3 regions of the Erwinia sp. AnSW2-5 genome follow, and region 1 is predicted to be linked to each of the others. Evidence: predicted binding sites of a transcription regulator. Region 1 holds the regulator's gene; each other region holds the start of a gene.
The links. Region 1 encodes PurR, which represses purine synthesis genes. Its sites were predicted from a motif close to CANGCAAACGTTTGCNTG; they were not measured.
Positions count from the first base shown of each region.

Region 2: the regulator PurR is predicted to act here: its motif matches at 1,505-1,522, upstream of ACFL9S_RS20655 (NCS2 family permease).
Region 3: the regulator PurR is predicted to act here: its motif matches at 1,986-2,003, upstream of serA (phosphoglycerate dehydrogenase).

Region 1 covers NZ_JBJGXA010000023.1:49,633-53,810, reverse strand. The annotation lists gene ACFL9S_RS16035 (C40 family peptidase) at 1-517, shown strand, start outside; gene ACFL9S_RS16030 (YnhF family membrane protein) at 560-637, opposite strand; gene purR (HTH-type transcriptional repressor PurR) at 944-1,969, shown strand; gene punR (DNA-binding transcriptional activator PunR) at 1,966-2,898, opposite strand; gene punC (purine nucleoside transporter PunC) at 3,012-4,178, shown strand, end outside.
Region 2 covers NZ_JBJGXA010000036.1:48,365-52,542, forward strand. The annotation lists gene yieH (6-phosphogluconate phosphatase) at 743-1,405, opposite strand; gene ACFL9S_RS20655 (NCS2 family permease) at 1,606-2,919, shown strand; gene ACFL9S_RS20660 (4'-phosphopantetheinyl transferase family protein) at 2,959-3,702, opposite strand; gene mnmE (tRNA uridine-5-carboxymethylaminomethyl(34) synthesis GTPase MnmE) at 3,860-4,178, opposite strand, start outside.
Region 3 covers NZ_JBJGXA010000031.1:56,049-60,226, reverse strand. The annotation lists gene ACFL9S_RS18450 (5-formyltetrahydrofolate cyclo-ligase) at 1-418, shown strand, start outside; gene serA (phosphoglycerate dehydrogenase) at 600-1,838, opposite strand; gene rpiA (ribose-5-phosphate isomerase RpiA) at 2,186-2,845, opposite strand; gene ACFL9S_RS18435 (LysR family transcriptional regulator ArgP) at 3,042-3,941, shown strand; gene ACFL9S_RS18430 (oxidative stress defense protein) at 3,994-4,178, opposite strand, start outside.

The DNA of each region.
Region 1 (4,178 bases):
AGCGGACAAAAAACATTATGGTCGTCAGCGTGCAGGCAGCAAAACCGCCGAAGATGATAACGATGCACTCAACGCCCCGCTCAAACTCAGCAAAGCGCATCGCGCACGCTACCAGAAAGCGCGTGAAACGGCGATGAACAAGCTGATGGGCCAGCTTGGTAAACCTTATCAATGGGGTGGCACCTCGCCGAAAACCGGGTTCGACTGCAGTGGTCTGGTGTGGTACGCCTATAAGGATCTGGTAAAGTTTAAGATCCCGCGTACGGCCAATGAAATGTTCCATCTGCGCGATGCGGCTTCGATTAAGCGCGATCAGTTAGAGAAAGGTGACCTGGTCTTCTTCCGTATCAACGGGCGTGGCACCGCTGATCACGTTGGTGTCTATCTGGGTGGTGGGAAATTTATTCAGTCTCCACGGACCGGTAAAGATATTCAGGTCAGTGCGTTAAGCGAAGATTACTGGCAGGAACACTACATTGGTGCGCGCCGGATGATGACGCCTAAAACGATTCGATAATGCCTGAAGGTTCGGGAAGAGTTTCCTCCTCCCTGGCAAAACTTAATGCATCACAGCGGTAAAACTAAACGCAATAATCATCAACAGTGAACCCACAACGGTTAGTGCAGTCATTTTCATATCAGTGTTCATTCTCTCTCCTCAATAACCTTGTTTTTAGTAAGCCAACAGATTTTCCCACAGTTACCCGTAAAAATCTCGTTTTCTGTGCGCAGCCTTGTTAGAATTCCTCATTACGTTGCGCAACACCGTTGGCAACGTGTAAAAGCCAGCACTGCATGTCACTCTTCGGACGATTCACCCCCCTCCCGACCCTTTGAGACAGCACCTAAAATAATTCTGGTCGGGCAGGAATGGCTGTACCCAGGCAAACGTTTAACCAATTAGTTATCAAGAGATTATGATAACACCAGGAGTACGATTTTAATGGCAACAATTAAGGATGTGGCAAAGCGCGCCGGTGTTTCCACCACCACCGTGTCCCATGTGATTAACAAAACGCGCTTTGTAGCCGAAGAGACGCGCGAAGCGGTATGGGTTGCAATTAAAGAATTGCATTACTCCCCCAGCGCCGTAGCCCGAAGTCTGAAGGTCAACCACACCAAAACCATTGGCCTGCTGGCAACATCCAGTGAAGCGCCCTATTTTGCAGAGATCATTGAAGCAATAGAAAACCGCTGCTTTGCCAAAGGCTACACGTTGATTTTGGGCAATGCGCACAATGACCTGCACAAACAACAGGCCTATCTGTCAATGATGGCGCAGAAACGCGTCGATGGGCTGCTGGTGATGTGTTCAGAATATCCCGACACGCTGATTTCCATGCTGGAAGACAACCGTAATATTCCGATGGTCGTCATGGACTGGGGCGAGTCGCGCGGTGATTTCACGGATACCGTGCTTGATAATGCTTTTGAGGGCGGTTACCTGGCCGGGCGTTATCTGATCGAACGTGGGCACCGCGATATTGGTGCAATTCCGGGTCAGCTTGAGCGTAATACAGGCGGTGGCCGCCATGCCGGATTCCTGAAAGCACTGGCAGAAGCAGGTATCACACTGCGTGATGAATGGCTGGTGCAGGGTGACTTTGAACCTGAGTCTGGCTATCGCGCCATGCAGCAGATTTTGTCGCAAAAACAGCGCCCGACGGCCATTTTCTGTGGTGGTGATATTATGGCCATGGGCGCGATTTGCGCAGCAGATGAAATGGGTCTGCGCGTGCCGCAGGATATTTCAGTGATCGGTTATGATAACGTGCGCAACGCACGCTACTTCACGCCTGCACTGACCACTGTCCACCAGCCGAAAGAACGTCTGGGCGAAACCGCTTTTGATATGTTGCTGGACCGTATCACCAGCAAGCGCGAAGATCCGCAAACCATTGAAGTTCACCCTTCACTGATTGAGCGCCGTTCCGTTGCCGATGGTCCTTTCCGCGACTACCGCCGTTAATCGCTCAACAGCGAGGGACCGGGTTGTTCGCTCAGCCACTCTGCATTCAGGGTTTCTGTGCTGCCCAGATACTCCAGTAACCAACTCAGCGCCGGTGAGGCGCTGTGTTCAGACCAGCTGAGGTAACAGGGGCTGTCGGGAAAGGATGACGTCAGAATCACTTCTCCCAGCACGCCCTGTTGCAGCCAGGGCTGGGCAAAATGCCCCGGAACCATCCCAACACACAACCCCGCGCGCAGGCAGTCAAACGCGCTTTCCCAGTCTGGCACCACCAGTCGTCGCTGATTATCTAATGTCCATGTAGTGCGTTTCGGCAACGCACGTGAGGTGTCCTCCAACACCAGCGAGGGCCACTCACGAATTAACGTCTCACTTAACGGCCCTTGATGGCTGAGTAACGGATGCGCCGTTTTCACCACACAGCGCCAGTTAAGGCTTCCCATATCACGATAAGCAAAACGTCCTCGCACCGGGATCGCCTGAGTCGCCCCGATCGCGACATCGACGCGGCCGTCAGCCAGTGCATCCCACACACCATTGAACACTTCCGGCATGATGTGCAGCTCCATGTCGGGAAAATGCCGGTAAAAATCCACCACCAGCTGTCGGGTGCGTGCCGGGCGTACAATTCTGTCGACCGCAATATTGATTTGCCCGCGCCAGCCGTTAGCCACCTGCTGACAGCGCGTGCGGGTGACGAGCATTTTTTTGATAACAGCACGCCCCTCTTCAATGAAAACCCGCCCGGCTTCCGTTAACTCCACATCACGGTGGCGGCGTTCAAACAGACTGACGGCCAGCCACGCTTCCAACTGACGCACGGTATAACTGACAGCGGAAGGGACGCGATGAAGCTCTGCTGCCGCAGCGGTGAAGCTGCCCGTCCTCGCCACCGCGTCAACCACTTCAAGAGAATGTTCAGACCACATAGTTTGCCTTCAATATTTTTCACTGCAACCCACGAATATTAGCGTTTCACAGGCTGGTCAGCACGCGATTACACTGCACGCGTAAAAAAATTGTCTAATAAGAGTTAAAAACTATGCGTTCTAAAGGATTTATGATTTACCTTGCGCTGCTCAGCATGCTGGGCTTTCTTGCTACCGATATGTACCTTCCCGCTTTTGGCGTGATGCAACAAGATCTGCGCACCGAGGCAGGTGCCATCAGCGCCAGTCTGAGCATCTTCCTCGCCGGCTTTGCCTGCGCGCAGCTGGTCTGGGGCCCGTTGTCCGATCGCATCGGCCGTAAACCTGTATTGCTCATGGGGTTGAGTCTCTTCGCCATTGGCTGTGCGGCCATGCTGTGGGTGGAGTCGGCGTTCTGGCTGCTGGTCGTTCGCTTTGTTCAGGCCGTGGGGGTATGCGCAGCGGCGGTGAGCTGGCAGGCTCTGGTGGTTGACCGCTACACGGGTCCGCAGGCTAACCGTGTCTTTGCCACCATTATGCCCCTGGTCGCCCTCTCGCCAGCGCTGGCTCCCCTGTTGGGTGCCTGGCTGCTGCACCATTTTTCATGGCGTTCTATTTTTGTTGTCCTGTTGCTGGTCAGTCTCGCGCTACTGATCCCGACATTACGCTTATCGTCGCGCCCGGCAGACGACCACGTCGCCGTTAAGCCTCGCGCACCCGGCTTCCTCACCTTGCTGAAGTCGCCTGTTTACAGCGGTAACGTGTTAATTTACGCGGCATGTTCAGCCAGTTTTTTCGCCTGGCTCACCGGTTCACCGTTCATTCTGGGTAACCTCGGTTTATCCCCTGCTGATATTGGACTCAGTTATGTTCCGCAAACAGCAGCGTTTCTGATCGGCGGGTTTGGCTGCCGCGCGCTGTTGAACCACTTTGCCGGGCGTCAGTTCCTGCCATGGCTGCTGGCCTTCTACAGTGTCAGCATTCTCGCGCTCTACTTTATCTCTCAGCAGCCGCAACCTTCGTTGTTTGCATTGCTGCTGCCGTTCTGTGGAATGGCGATGGCAAATGGTGCGATCTATCCAGTTGTGGTGTCCAGTGCGTTGCTGCCCTTCCCCCAGGCAACCGGTAAAGCCGCAGCCTTGCAGAATATGTTGCAGCTCGGCCTCTGCTTCTTCGCCAGCCTGGCAGTGTCAACATGGATTGAATCCCCGCTGCACACCACCACGCTGGTGATGGCAGGAACGATTGTCCTCGCTGTCGTTGGCTACGTTGTCCAGCGCGCGGCGGAGCAAAAACAGGCC
Region 2 (4,178 bases), on a different contig from region 1:
TTTTTTGACGATATTCATATTCTCAAAATGCTCATTAATGAAAGTTTACATATTAATGACTGTGTGGCCTTATTAGTCCGGTAACCGGGTTAACATATTGTGGTATTGCTTTTTATTTTTGATTTTATATTGTTTACAGTGCTTAAAAAAATAGATATTCTCGACGCCGGTAAATGATTTTTATTTTTTTCTCAATTGAGACGATGTTTCCCCCTCTTTATTATTATCCATTTCGATTCTGGTGTAGTCCGCGCTGGAAATATCAACTGCTCACCAGGGTGGGGTCGGTACTGGCAGCGCTGATAACAACGCAGGTATGCGATTCCTCCTCGCCGTGAATATAATTAATATAGCGACAAGGAACAATGCATAGCGGGTAATTAACGCTATCATTAATATATTAAAAATGAGAAGAAGTAAAACAGCGCTTCAGCTAAAGAAGCAAGAGGCATTTCGAACGCTGGCTTTGATCTGCCAGAGAATCGCGACCAGTCCAAAAGAGGGCGCGCATTTATCCGATCCCACACTGTGGCCTAAAACCAGAGAGTTGGCTGACAATTGTGGTGAGAGTATCTATATGATGCGAAATATTCTTTTACAGCTGGTAGATGAAGGAAAGATTATTAAACATGCTTCACTGCTGTCAAATTCATTACGCTGGTATATCAATGAGGGGGACGGTATTTGATTTTTTCTATACCGCTTTTTGGCAACAGGCCGGGTTATTCCCGGCCTGCCCCATTTAGCGCGTTAGCTGCCAGCCACGTGCCTGCCATAACGCTGGCAGCAGTGCCATATCATCAAACACTGTCACCAGTGGATGGTCGATAACCGGATTATGCGCATCTACGCAGTAATAGAATACCGGGATACCGGCGGCGATACCTGCTTTTGCGCCCGCTTCAGAATCATCGACAAGGATACAGCGCTCAATCGGTACGCCCATCTGTTTGGCTGCGTGGTACATCAATTCCGGGTCGGGCTTCCAGTGCTCAATGTCATAGCCGCTATATAAGCGATCCCTAAAGAAGGAGAGCATGCCGGTCAGGCCGAGCGAATGCTGCATTTTGGGGACGGTACCGTTAGAGACGACACAGGCCGGAACCGTCACTTTTTCCAGCAATGCCTTTGCGCCCTGAATCGGTTTAAGCTCCAGGTCGAAAAGGCGAGCCACTTCCTTGCGGTAAGCCGGTTCCAGCACGTCAACAGGGGTCGTCAGCCTGTGTTGCTGGCAGACATCCGCGATGATGTCGTACAGTTTTACCCCTTTGTACTTCTCGAACATCTCCTGCAGCGACAGCGTGGCACCAAACTGTGCGAAGGTGTTGACGTAGGCCTGGGTACAGAGCATTTCGCTGTCGACCAGCGTTCCGTCACAATCGAAAAAAATGCATTCCACGGTCATCCTGATTCCTTAAGTCCAGAGGGTGGATACCCGATAGTAGCGCGAAGCGGGGTGAATCATGTCAATTACTGTTAACGGTTGTGATAAGACGGGTAAAACAGCGCAATCGGTTGCGAAAAAACCGAGTGATCGGCATCCCAAAATCATAATTTTGGGGTAGGATAACGGCCGACAACTTTTCTCCGTTCTGGAAACACATAATGACGAATCCCGGTCTGTTACAACGGATTTTTAAATTGCAGGAGCATGGCACCACCGTCCGTACCGAGGTGATTGCTGGTTTCACCACTTTTCTGACGATGGTGTATATCGTTTTTGTTAACCCGCAGATCCTCGGCGTGGCTGGCATGGACACGCAGGCGGTCTTTGTTACCACCTGTCTGATTGCCGCTTTCGGCAGTATTTTGATGGGCCTGGTCGCGAACCTGCCGGTGGCACTGGCTCCTGCAATGGGCCTGAACGCCTTCTTTGCCTTCGTGGTTGTGGGGGCGATGGGTATTTCCTGGCAGATTGGGATGGGCGCGATTTTCTGGGGGGCTGTTGGCCTGCTGTTGCTGACAATCTTCCGCGTGCGTTACTGGATGATTGCCAATATCCCACTGAGTCTGCGTGTGGGCATCACGGCGGGTATTGGCCTGTTTATCGCGATGATGGGGCTGAAAAATGCCGGTATTATCGTGGCCAACGAAGCCACACTGGTGACGGTGGGTAACCTGACCTCGCACAGCGTACTGCTGGGCGCGCTGGGCTTCTTTATTATCGCCATCCTTGCATCCCGCAATATCCATGCGGCCGTGCTGGTGTCGATCGTCGTGACCACCCTGATTGGCCTGGCGATTGGCGATGTGAAATATACCGGTATCTTCTCAGCGCCGCCTTCGGTGACCTCCGTTCTGGGGCAGGTTAACCTGAAAGATTCACTGAACGTTGGCATGGCCGGGATCATCTTCTCCTTTATGCTGGTTAACCTGTTTGACTCCTCCGGGACGTTAATTGGTGTGACGGATAAAGCGGGCCTGACCGATGAGAGTGGCAAGTTCCCACGTATGAAGCAGGCGCTGTATGTCGACAGCATCAGTTCCGTTGCCGGCTCATTTATTGGTACTTCTTCCGTGACGGCCTACATTGAAAGCTCATCCGGCGTGTCCGTGGGCGGTCGTACCGGCCTGATGGCGGTTGTCACGGGCGTGCTGTTCCTGCTGGTGATGTTCCTGTCACCGCTGGCGGGTATGGTGCCTGCCTACGCAGCAGCCGGTGCGCTGATCTACGTGGGCGTGCTGATGACCTCAAGCCTGGCGCGTGTGAAGTGGGATGATCTGACCGAAGCGGTTCCGGCGTTTGTGACGGCGGCGATGATGCCCTTCAGCTTCTCAATCACCGAAGGTATTGCACTGGGCTTCATCTCTTACTGCGTGATGAAGCTGGGAACGGGCCGCTGGCGTGAAATCAGCCCGTGCGTGATTGTGGTCGCATTACTGTTTGTACTGAAAATCGTGTTTATCGACGCGCATTAATCTGACTAACGGGTGGTGGTAACGCCACCTGTTTTACGATCAGGAGTGGTAGAGCGGCTTTTCCGCAGGCAGACTGGTCAGGCGCAGCGTACGTGGCCCCAGATTGTGCGCATAAACGTTAAAATCCCGCAGTGACTCCCAGCCATCTTCCCCGTTATATTCCCACAAACGTAATCTGTCCGTGCCTGGCGATAACGCACAGGACCACACCAGCAATGGCTCAACATCACACAGCGCCTGAATATCTGGCCAGGTGACGGATCGCAGTCGGCCAGATGCCGGGTGTAAGCGCAGTGAGTCCTTTCCGGCATCCCCTTCGCCGGTGAGTTTTAGAATGCTTTGGCGTAGCGTCCAGAGCTGCGTAGACGCCTCTATTGGATCGTTCTGCGCATTGATCCACGCTTTCTCTCCCGATGACAGGCACTCAAAATGATGTTCCATCGTCTGACGGCTGTGTGCGCGGACAATTTCCATATCCAGCCCGGCGCGGCCCCTTTCCTCAGCTAACACCACGCCGACCATGTTACCCGCGTAGGCCAGGCTAAAATCAGGGAGTTCTGGATCAGCAAAACAGGGGCGTCCGCTGGCGGTGGTGATCAATTCGGGCAAAAGGGGGATGCCATACACGCGCAGCATCAGCTCTGCCAGCAGGCTGCGAGCGGCCAGATAGCGGGCACGACGTTTCTCGGAAAATCCGCTGGCCTGCTCGACGATCTGCTGCGGGAGTCGGTGAACCTGGGGTCTGGTCTGGGCGAGGGCCCAACGTGCAAAATGACTTGCCATCTGTCGCTCCGTGAAAATGGTCGGGTAATCATCTCTGCTATTGTAAGAATATTCTTATCATATTTCACCTGGGATTCCATTCCCAGGGTCAATTTCGGACTATTGTCACTGTTTATCGCCAGATTGCTGGTGGAATAGAGCTATCCCACCGGGTTGTTTACTTCCCGATGCAAAAACTGGAGAAAATCCGCCCCAGCAGATCATCCGAGCTGAATTCCCCGGTGATTTCACTCAGCGCTTGCTGTGAAAGGCGAAGCTCTTCTGCCAGCAGTTCTCCGGCCCAGGCGCCCAACAACTGGTCTTTGCCCTGCTGTAAGTGAGTGGCTGCTAACTCCAGCGCGATCAGGTGGCGACGGCGTGCCAGGAAGCCACCTTCCATATTGCCAGAGAAGCCCATGCTGTGTTTCAGGTGGTCGCGCAGAACATCAATGCCATCGCCAGTACGGGCCGACAGGCGAATAAGTGAGTGACCATTT
Region 3 (4,178 bases), on a different contig from region 1:
TGGCGAAATCAATACCCGACCGTTAATCGCCAAACTGTGGCAGCGAAAGCAGCAGGTTTACCTGCCGGTGCTTCATCCCTTCTCGGCGGGCCAGTTACTGTTTCTGCGTTACGACGAGCACACCGAGCTGAAGATAAACCGTCTGCGTATTCCTGAGCCGCCGCTGGATATCCGTAATCTGCTGCCATTAAGCGAACTGGATGTGCTGATCGTGCCACTGGTGGCGTTTGATGCAGGGGGGCAACGTTTGGGGATGGGGGGCGGATTTTACGATCGGACGCTACAGAACTGGCAGCAGCACGGCTTTATGCCGGTAGGTCTGGCGCATGATTGTCAGCAGGTGGACACCTTGCCGGTAGAGCAGTGGGATATCCCGCTTCCCGCACTCATTACACCTTCAAAGATATGGCAGTGGTAATACCCTTTATCTTACACACCACAGGTGTGTTGCCTGACCTCACAAACCCCGGTCACTGACTTCAGTCAGCTCCCGGGGATGTGTTCAGTTGTCGCCTTCCTGCGGCGCGAAATCTTGCGGGTACTCATTATCCATCTGGCTGAATCAATGCCTCAAAATTGAGGCATGAACAACACGATAATCAGTACAGCAGACGTGCGCGGACGGTGCCAGGAATGGCCTTCATCAGTTGCAGTGCTTTATCAGCCACATCCTGCGGGGCATCAACGTCGATGACCACGTAGCCCATCTGCGGCGTTGTTTGCAGATACTGAGCGGAGATGTTGATGCCCTGGTCTGCAAAGATCAGGTTGATCGCCGTCAGTACACCCGGACGGTTCTCATGGATGTGCATCAGCCGGCTGGCATTGGCACCGTGCATTGGCAGCGAGGCTTCCGGGAAGTTAACCGCTGACAGCGTAGAACCATTGTCAGAGTACTTCGCCAGTTTACCCGCTACTTCAATACCGATGTTCTCCTGAGCTTCCTGGGTCGACCCACCGATATGCGGTGTCAGGATCACGTTATCGAACTCACACAGTGGTGAATTAAACGGATCGCTGTTGGTCGCAGGTTCTTCCGGGAAGACGTCAATCGCCGCGCCCGCCAGGTGCTTAGTGGCCAGCACGTGGCACAGCGCAGGAATATCCACCACGGTGCCGCGTGAGGCGTTGATCAGCAGCGCGCCGGGCTTCATCAGCGCCAGCTCGTCCGGGCCCATCATATTCTGGGTGGACTGGGTTTCAGGCACATGCAGGCTTACCACATCGCTCATATTCAGCAGATCAGAGAGATGCTGTACCTGCGTGGCATTACCCAGCGGCAGTTTGCTCTCAATATCGTAGAAGAACACGTGCATGCCCAGGCTCTCAGCCAGCACGCCCAGTTGCATACCGATATGGCCGTAACCAATGATGCCCAGCTTTTTGCCGCGTGCTTCATAGGAGCCGACAGCCAGCTTATGCCACACACCGCGGTGTGCTCTCGCATTAGCAGCAGGAACACCGCGCAGCATCAGCAGCAGCTCACCGATAACCAGTTCAGCGACGGATCGGGTATTGGAGAAAGGTGCGTTAAACACCGGAATACCACGCTTCGCTGCCGCATTCAGATCAACCTGGTTCGTCCCGATGCAGAAACAGCCAACGGCGACCAGTTTTTCTGCCGCAGCAAAGATCTCTTCGGTGAGGTTGGTGCGCGAACGCAGCCCGATAAAGTGCGCATCACGGATGGATTCTTTCAGTGTTTCGCTATCCAATGCGCCCTTGTGAAATTCAATGTTGGTGTAGCCAGCAGAGCGCAGATTATCAACTGCACTCTGGTGAACGCCTTCCACCAGCAGGAATTTAATCTTGTCTTTCTCCAGTGATACTTTTGCCATTTCCCGACCCTATTTAGCAGACTTCAGATGTGGCTTAATCCCTATCATTGTTCCCGTTGACCGGCGTAATCGCTGTCGGCTGCAATGGGAAAACTGTGGGGATATAAGATAGCCTTCTGTCAAAATAACAAAATCTACGCTGGCGGCAATACAAACGATTGCCTGGCCTCTAGCATGGTGCCCCCGGCTCACAGAACATTGCGACAGAAAATCATGGTGCAACGTGAACCTTCAGGAGGATCGCGCCTCAGGCAGCCACTATGTGACATAAGTCACTAAATTTCGCCTGCAAAAGAAAAGATGTTTTTCGCATAAAAATAACCGGCATCCCTGGGATGCCAGACAGATCATTTCTGAATAGTTTGCACGCCGTTGGCTGTACCGATCAGCGCTACATCCGCACCACGGGCACCAAACAGGCCCACAGTCACGACGCCTGGCAGCGCGTTAATCGCGGCTTCCAGCCGGATTGCGTCAATGATCTTGAGATTATGGACGTCGAGAATAATGTTTCCATTGTCGGTTACCACGTTCTGACGGTACTCCGGCTGACCACCAAGCTTCACCAGTTCACGAGCAACGTACGCACGCGCCATCGGGATAACTTCGACCGGCAGAGGGAAACGCCCCAGCACATCGACCTGCTTGGATGCATCCGCAATACAGATAAAGCGATCGGCCACGGCGGCAATAATTTTCTCGCGCGTCAGCGCTGCTCCACCGCCCTTGATCATCTGCATCTGCCCGTTAATCTCATCGGCACCGTCAACATAGACTGCCAACTGGTCGACCTCGTTAAGGTCGAAGACATGAATGCCGTAGCCTTTCAGCTTCGCCGTGGAGGCTTCTGAGCTGGAGACAGCCCCTTCAATCTGATGTTTAATCGACGCCAGTGCATCAATGAAATGGGCAGCAGTCGAACCGGTGCCGACACCAACAATAGTGCCCGGAGTAACGTAATCCAGAGCTGCCCAGCCGACAGCTTTTTTCAGTTCATCTTGTGTCATGGTATGTTTAAAACCTGTGAGCCACTGTGTGCGCGTAGTATAAAGCAAGGCGGGGGAAAATCACCGCCCTGCACGGGGTTTGATTCACAGGATTGGAACACACCCCACAAAGTGGTTGATTCGTAAAGTGGCGTAAGCTATACCCCCAATCTATGGCATAGTGCATAACCACACCTGAAAGAGAGTAGAACGATTAATGAAACGCCCGGATTATCGAACGCTTCAGGCGCTGGATGCAGTGATCCGCGAGCGCGGCTTTGAACGTGCCGCGCAAAAGCTCTGTATTACCCAGTCTGCGGTCTCACAGCGCATTAAGCAGCTTGAGAATATGTTTGGTCAGCCTTTGCTGGTGCGAACCGTACCGCCACGCCCAACGGAACAGGGTCAGAAACTGCTGGCGTTATTGCACCAGGTAGAGCTGCTGGAAGAAGAGTGGTTAGGTGACGATAATAGCGGCACCACGCCGTTACTGCTGTCGCTGGCGGTGAACGCCGACAGTCTCGCCACCTGGCTGCTTCCTGCCCTAAAAACCGTGCTGACGGATTCGCCAGTACGACTGAATCTTCAGGTGGAAGATGAAACCCGCACCCAGGAACGTCTGCGTCGCGGTGAAGTGGTGGGTGCCGTCAGTATCCAGCCGCAACCGTTGCCCAGCTGTCTGGTCGATCAGCTCGGTGCGCTCGACTATCTGTTTGTCGGCTCAAAAGAGTTTGCAGCCCGCTACTTCCCGAATGGCGTAACGCGCTCTGCACTGCTGAAAGCACCCGCCGTGGCGTTTGACCATCTGGATGATATGCACCAGGCGTTTTTACAGCAGAACTTTGATCTGTCACCGGGCAGCGTGCCCTGCCATATCGTCAACTCGTCAGAAGCGTTTGTGCAACTGGCTCGTCAGGGAACCACCTGCTGTATGATCCCGCATTTGCAGATTGAGCGCGAACTGGCAGAAGGGGAATTGATTGATTTAACGCCGGGCCTGTTGCAGCGCCGGATGCTGTACTGGCACCGTTTTGCCCCGGAAAGCCGACTGATGCGTAAGGTGACCGATGCCCTGCTCGCGCATGGTCATCGTGTGCTGCGCCAGGATACAGAGTAAAAACTAAGGGCGACCGCTGGGTCGCCCTTGATGTATGTTCAGCCCGCAAAGATTACTGATTGCGCTGCAATTCAAATACCACATCAACCTGGTCGTCGAAATGGATACTCTGCTGCTCATAAGTCTGGGCGGCGGAGGTCATTGGTGCGGAATCAGCGGCCTTGTACATCCGCGCCATCGGCATTGGCTGATAGTTAGCCACGTGATAACGAATGCTGTAAACCGACCCCAGCTTAG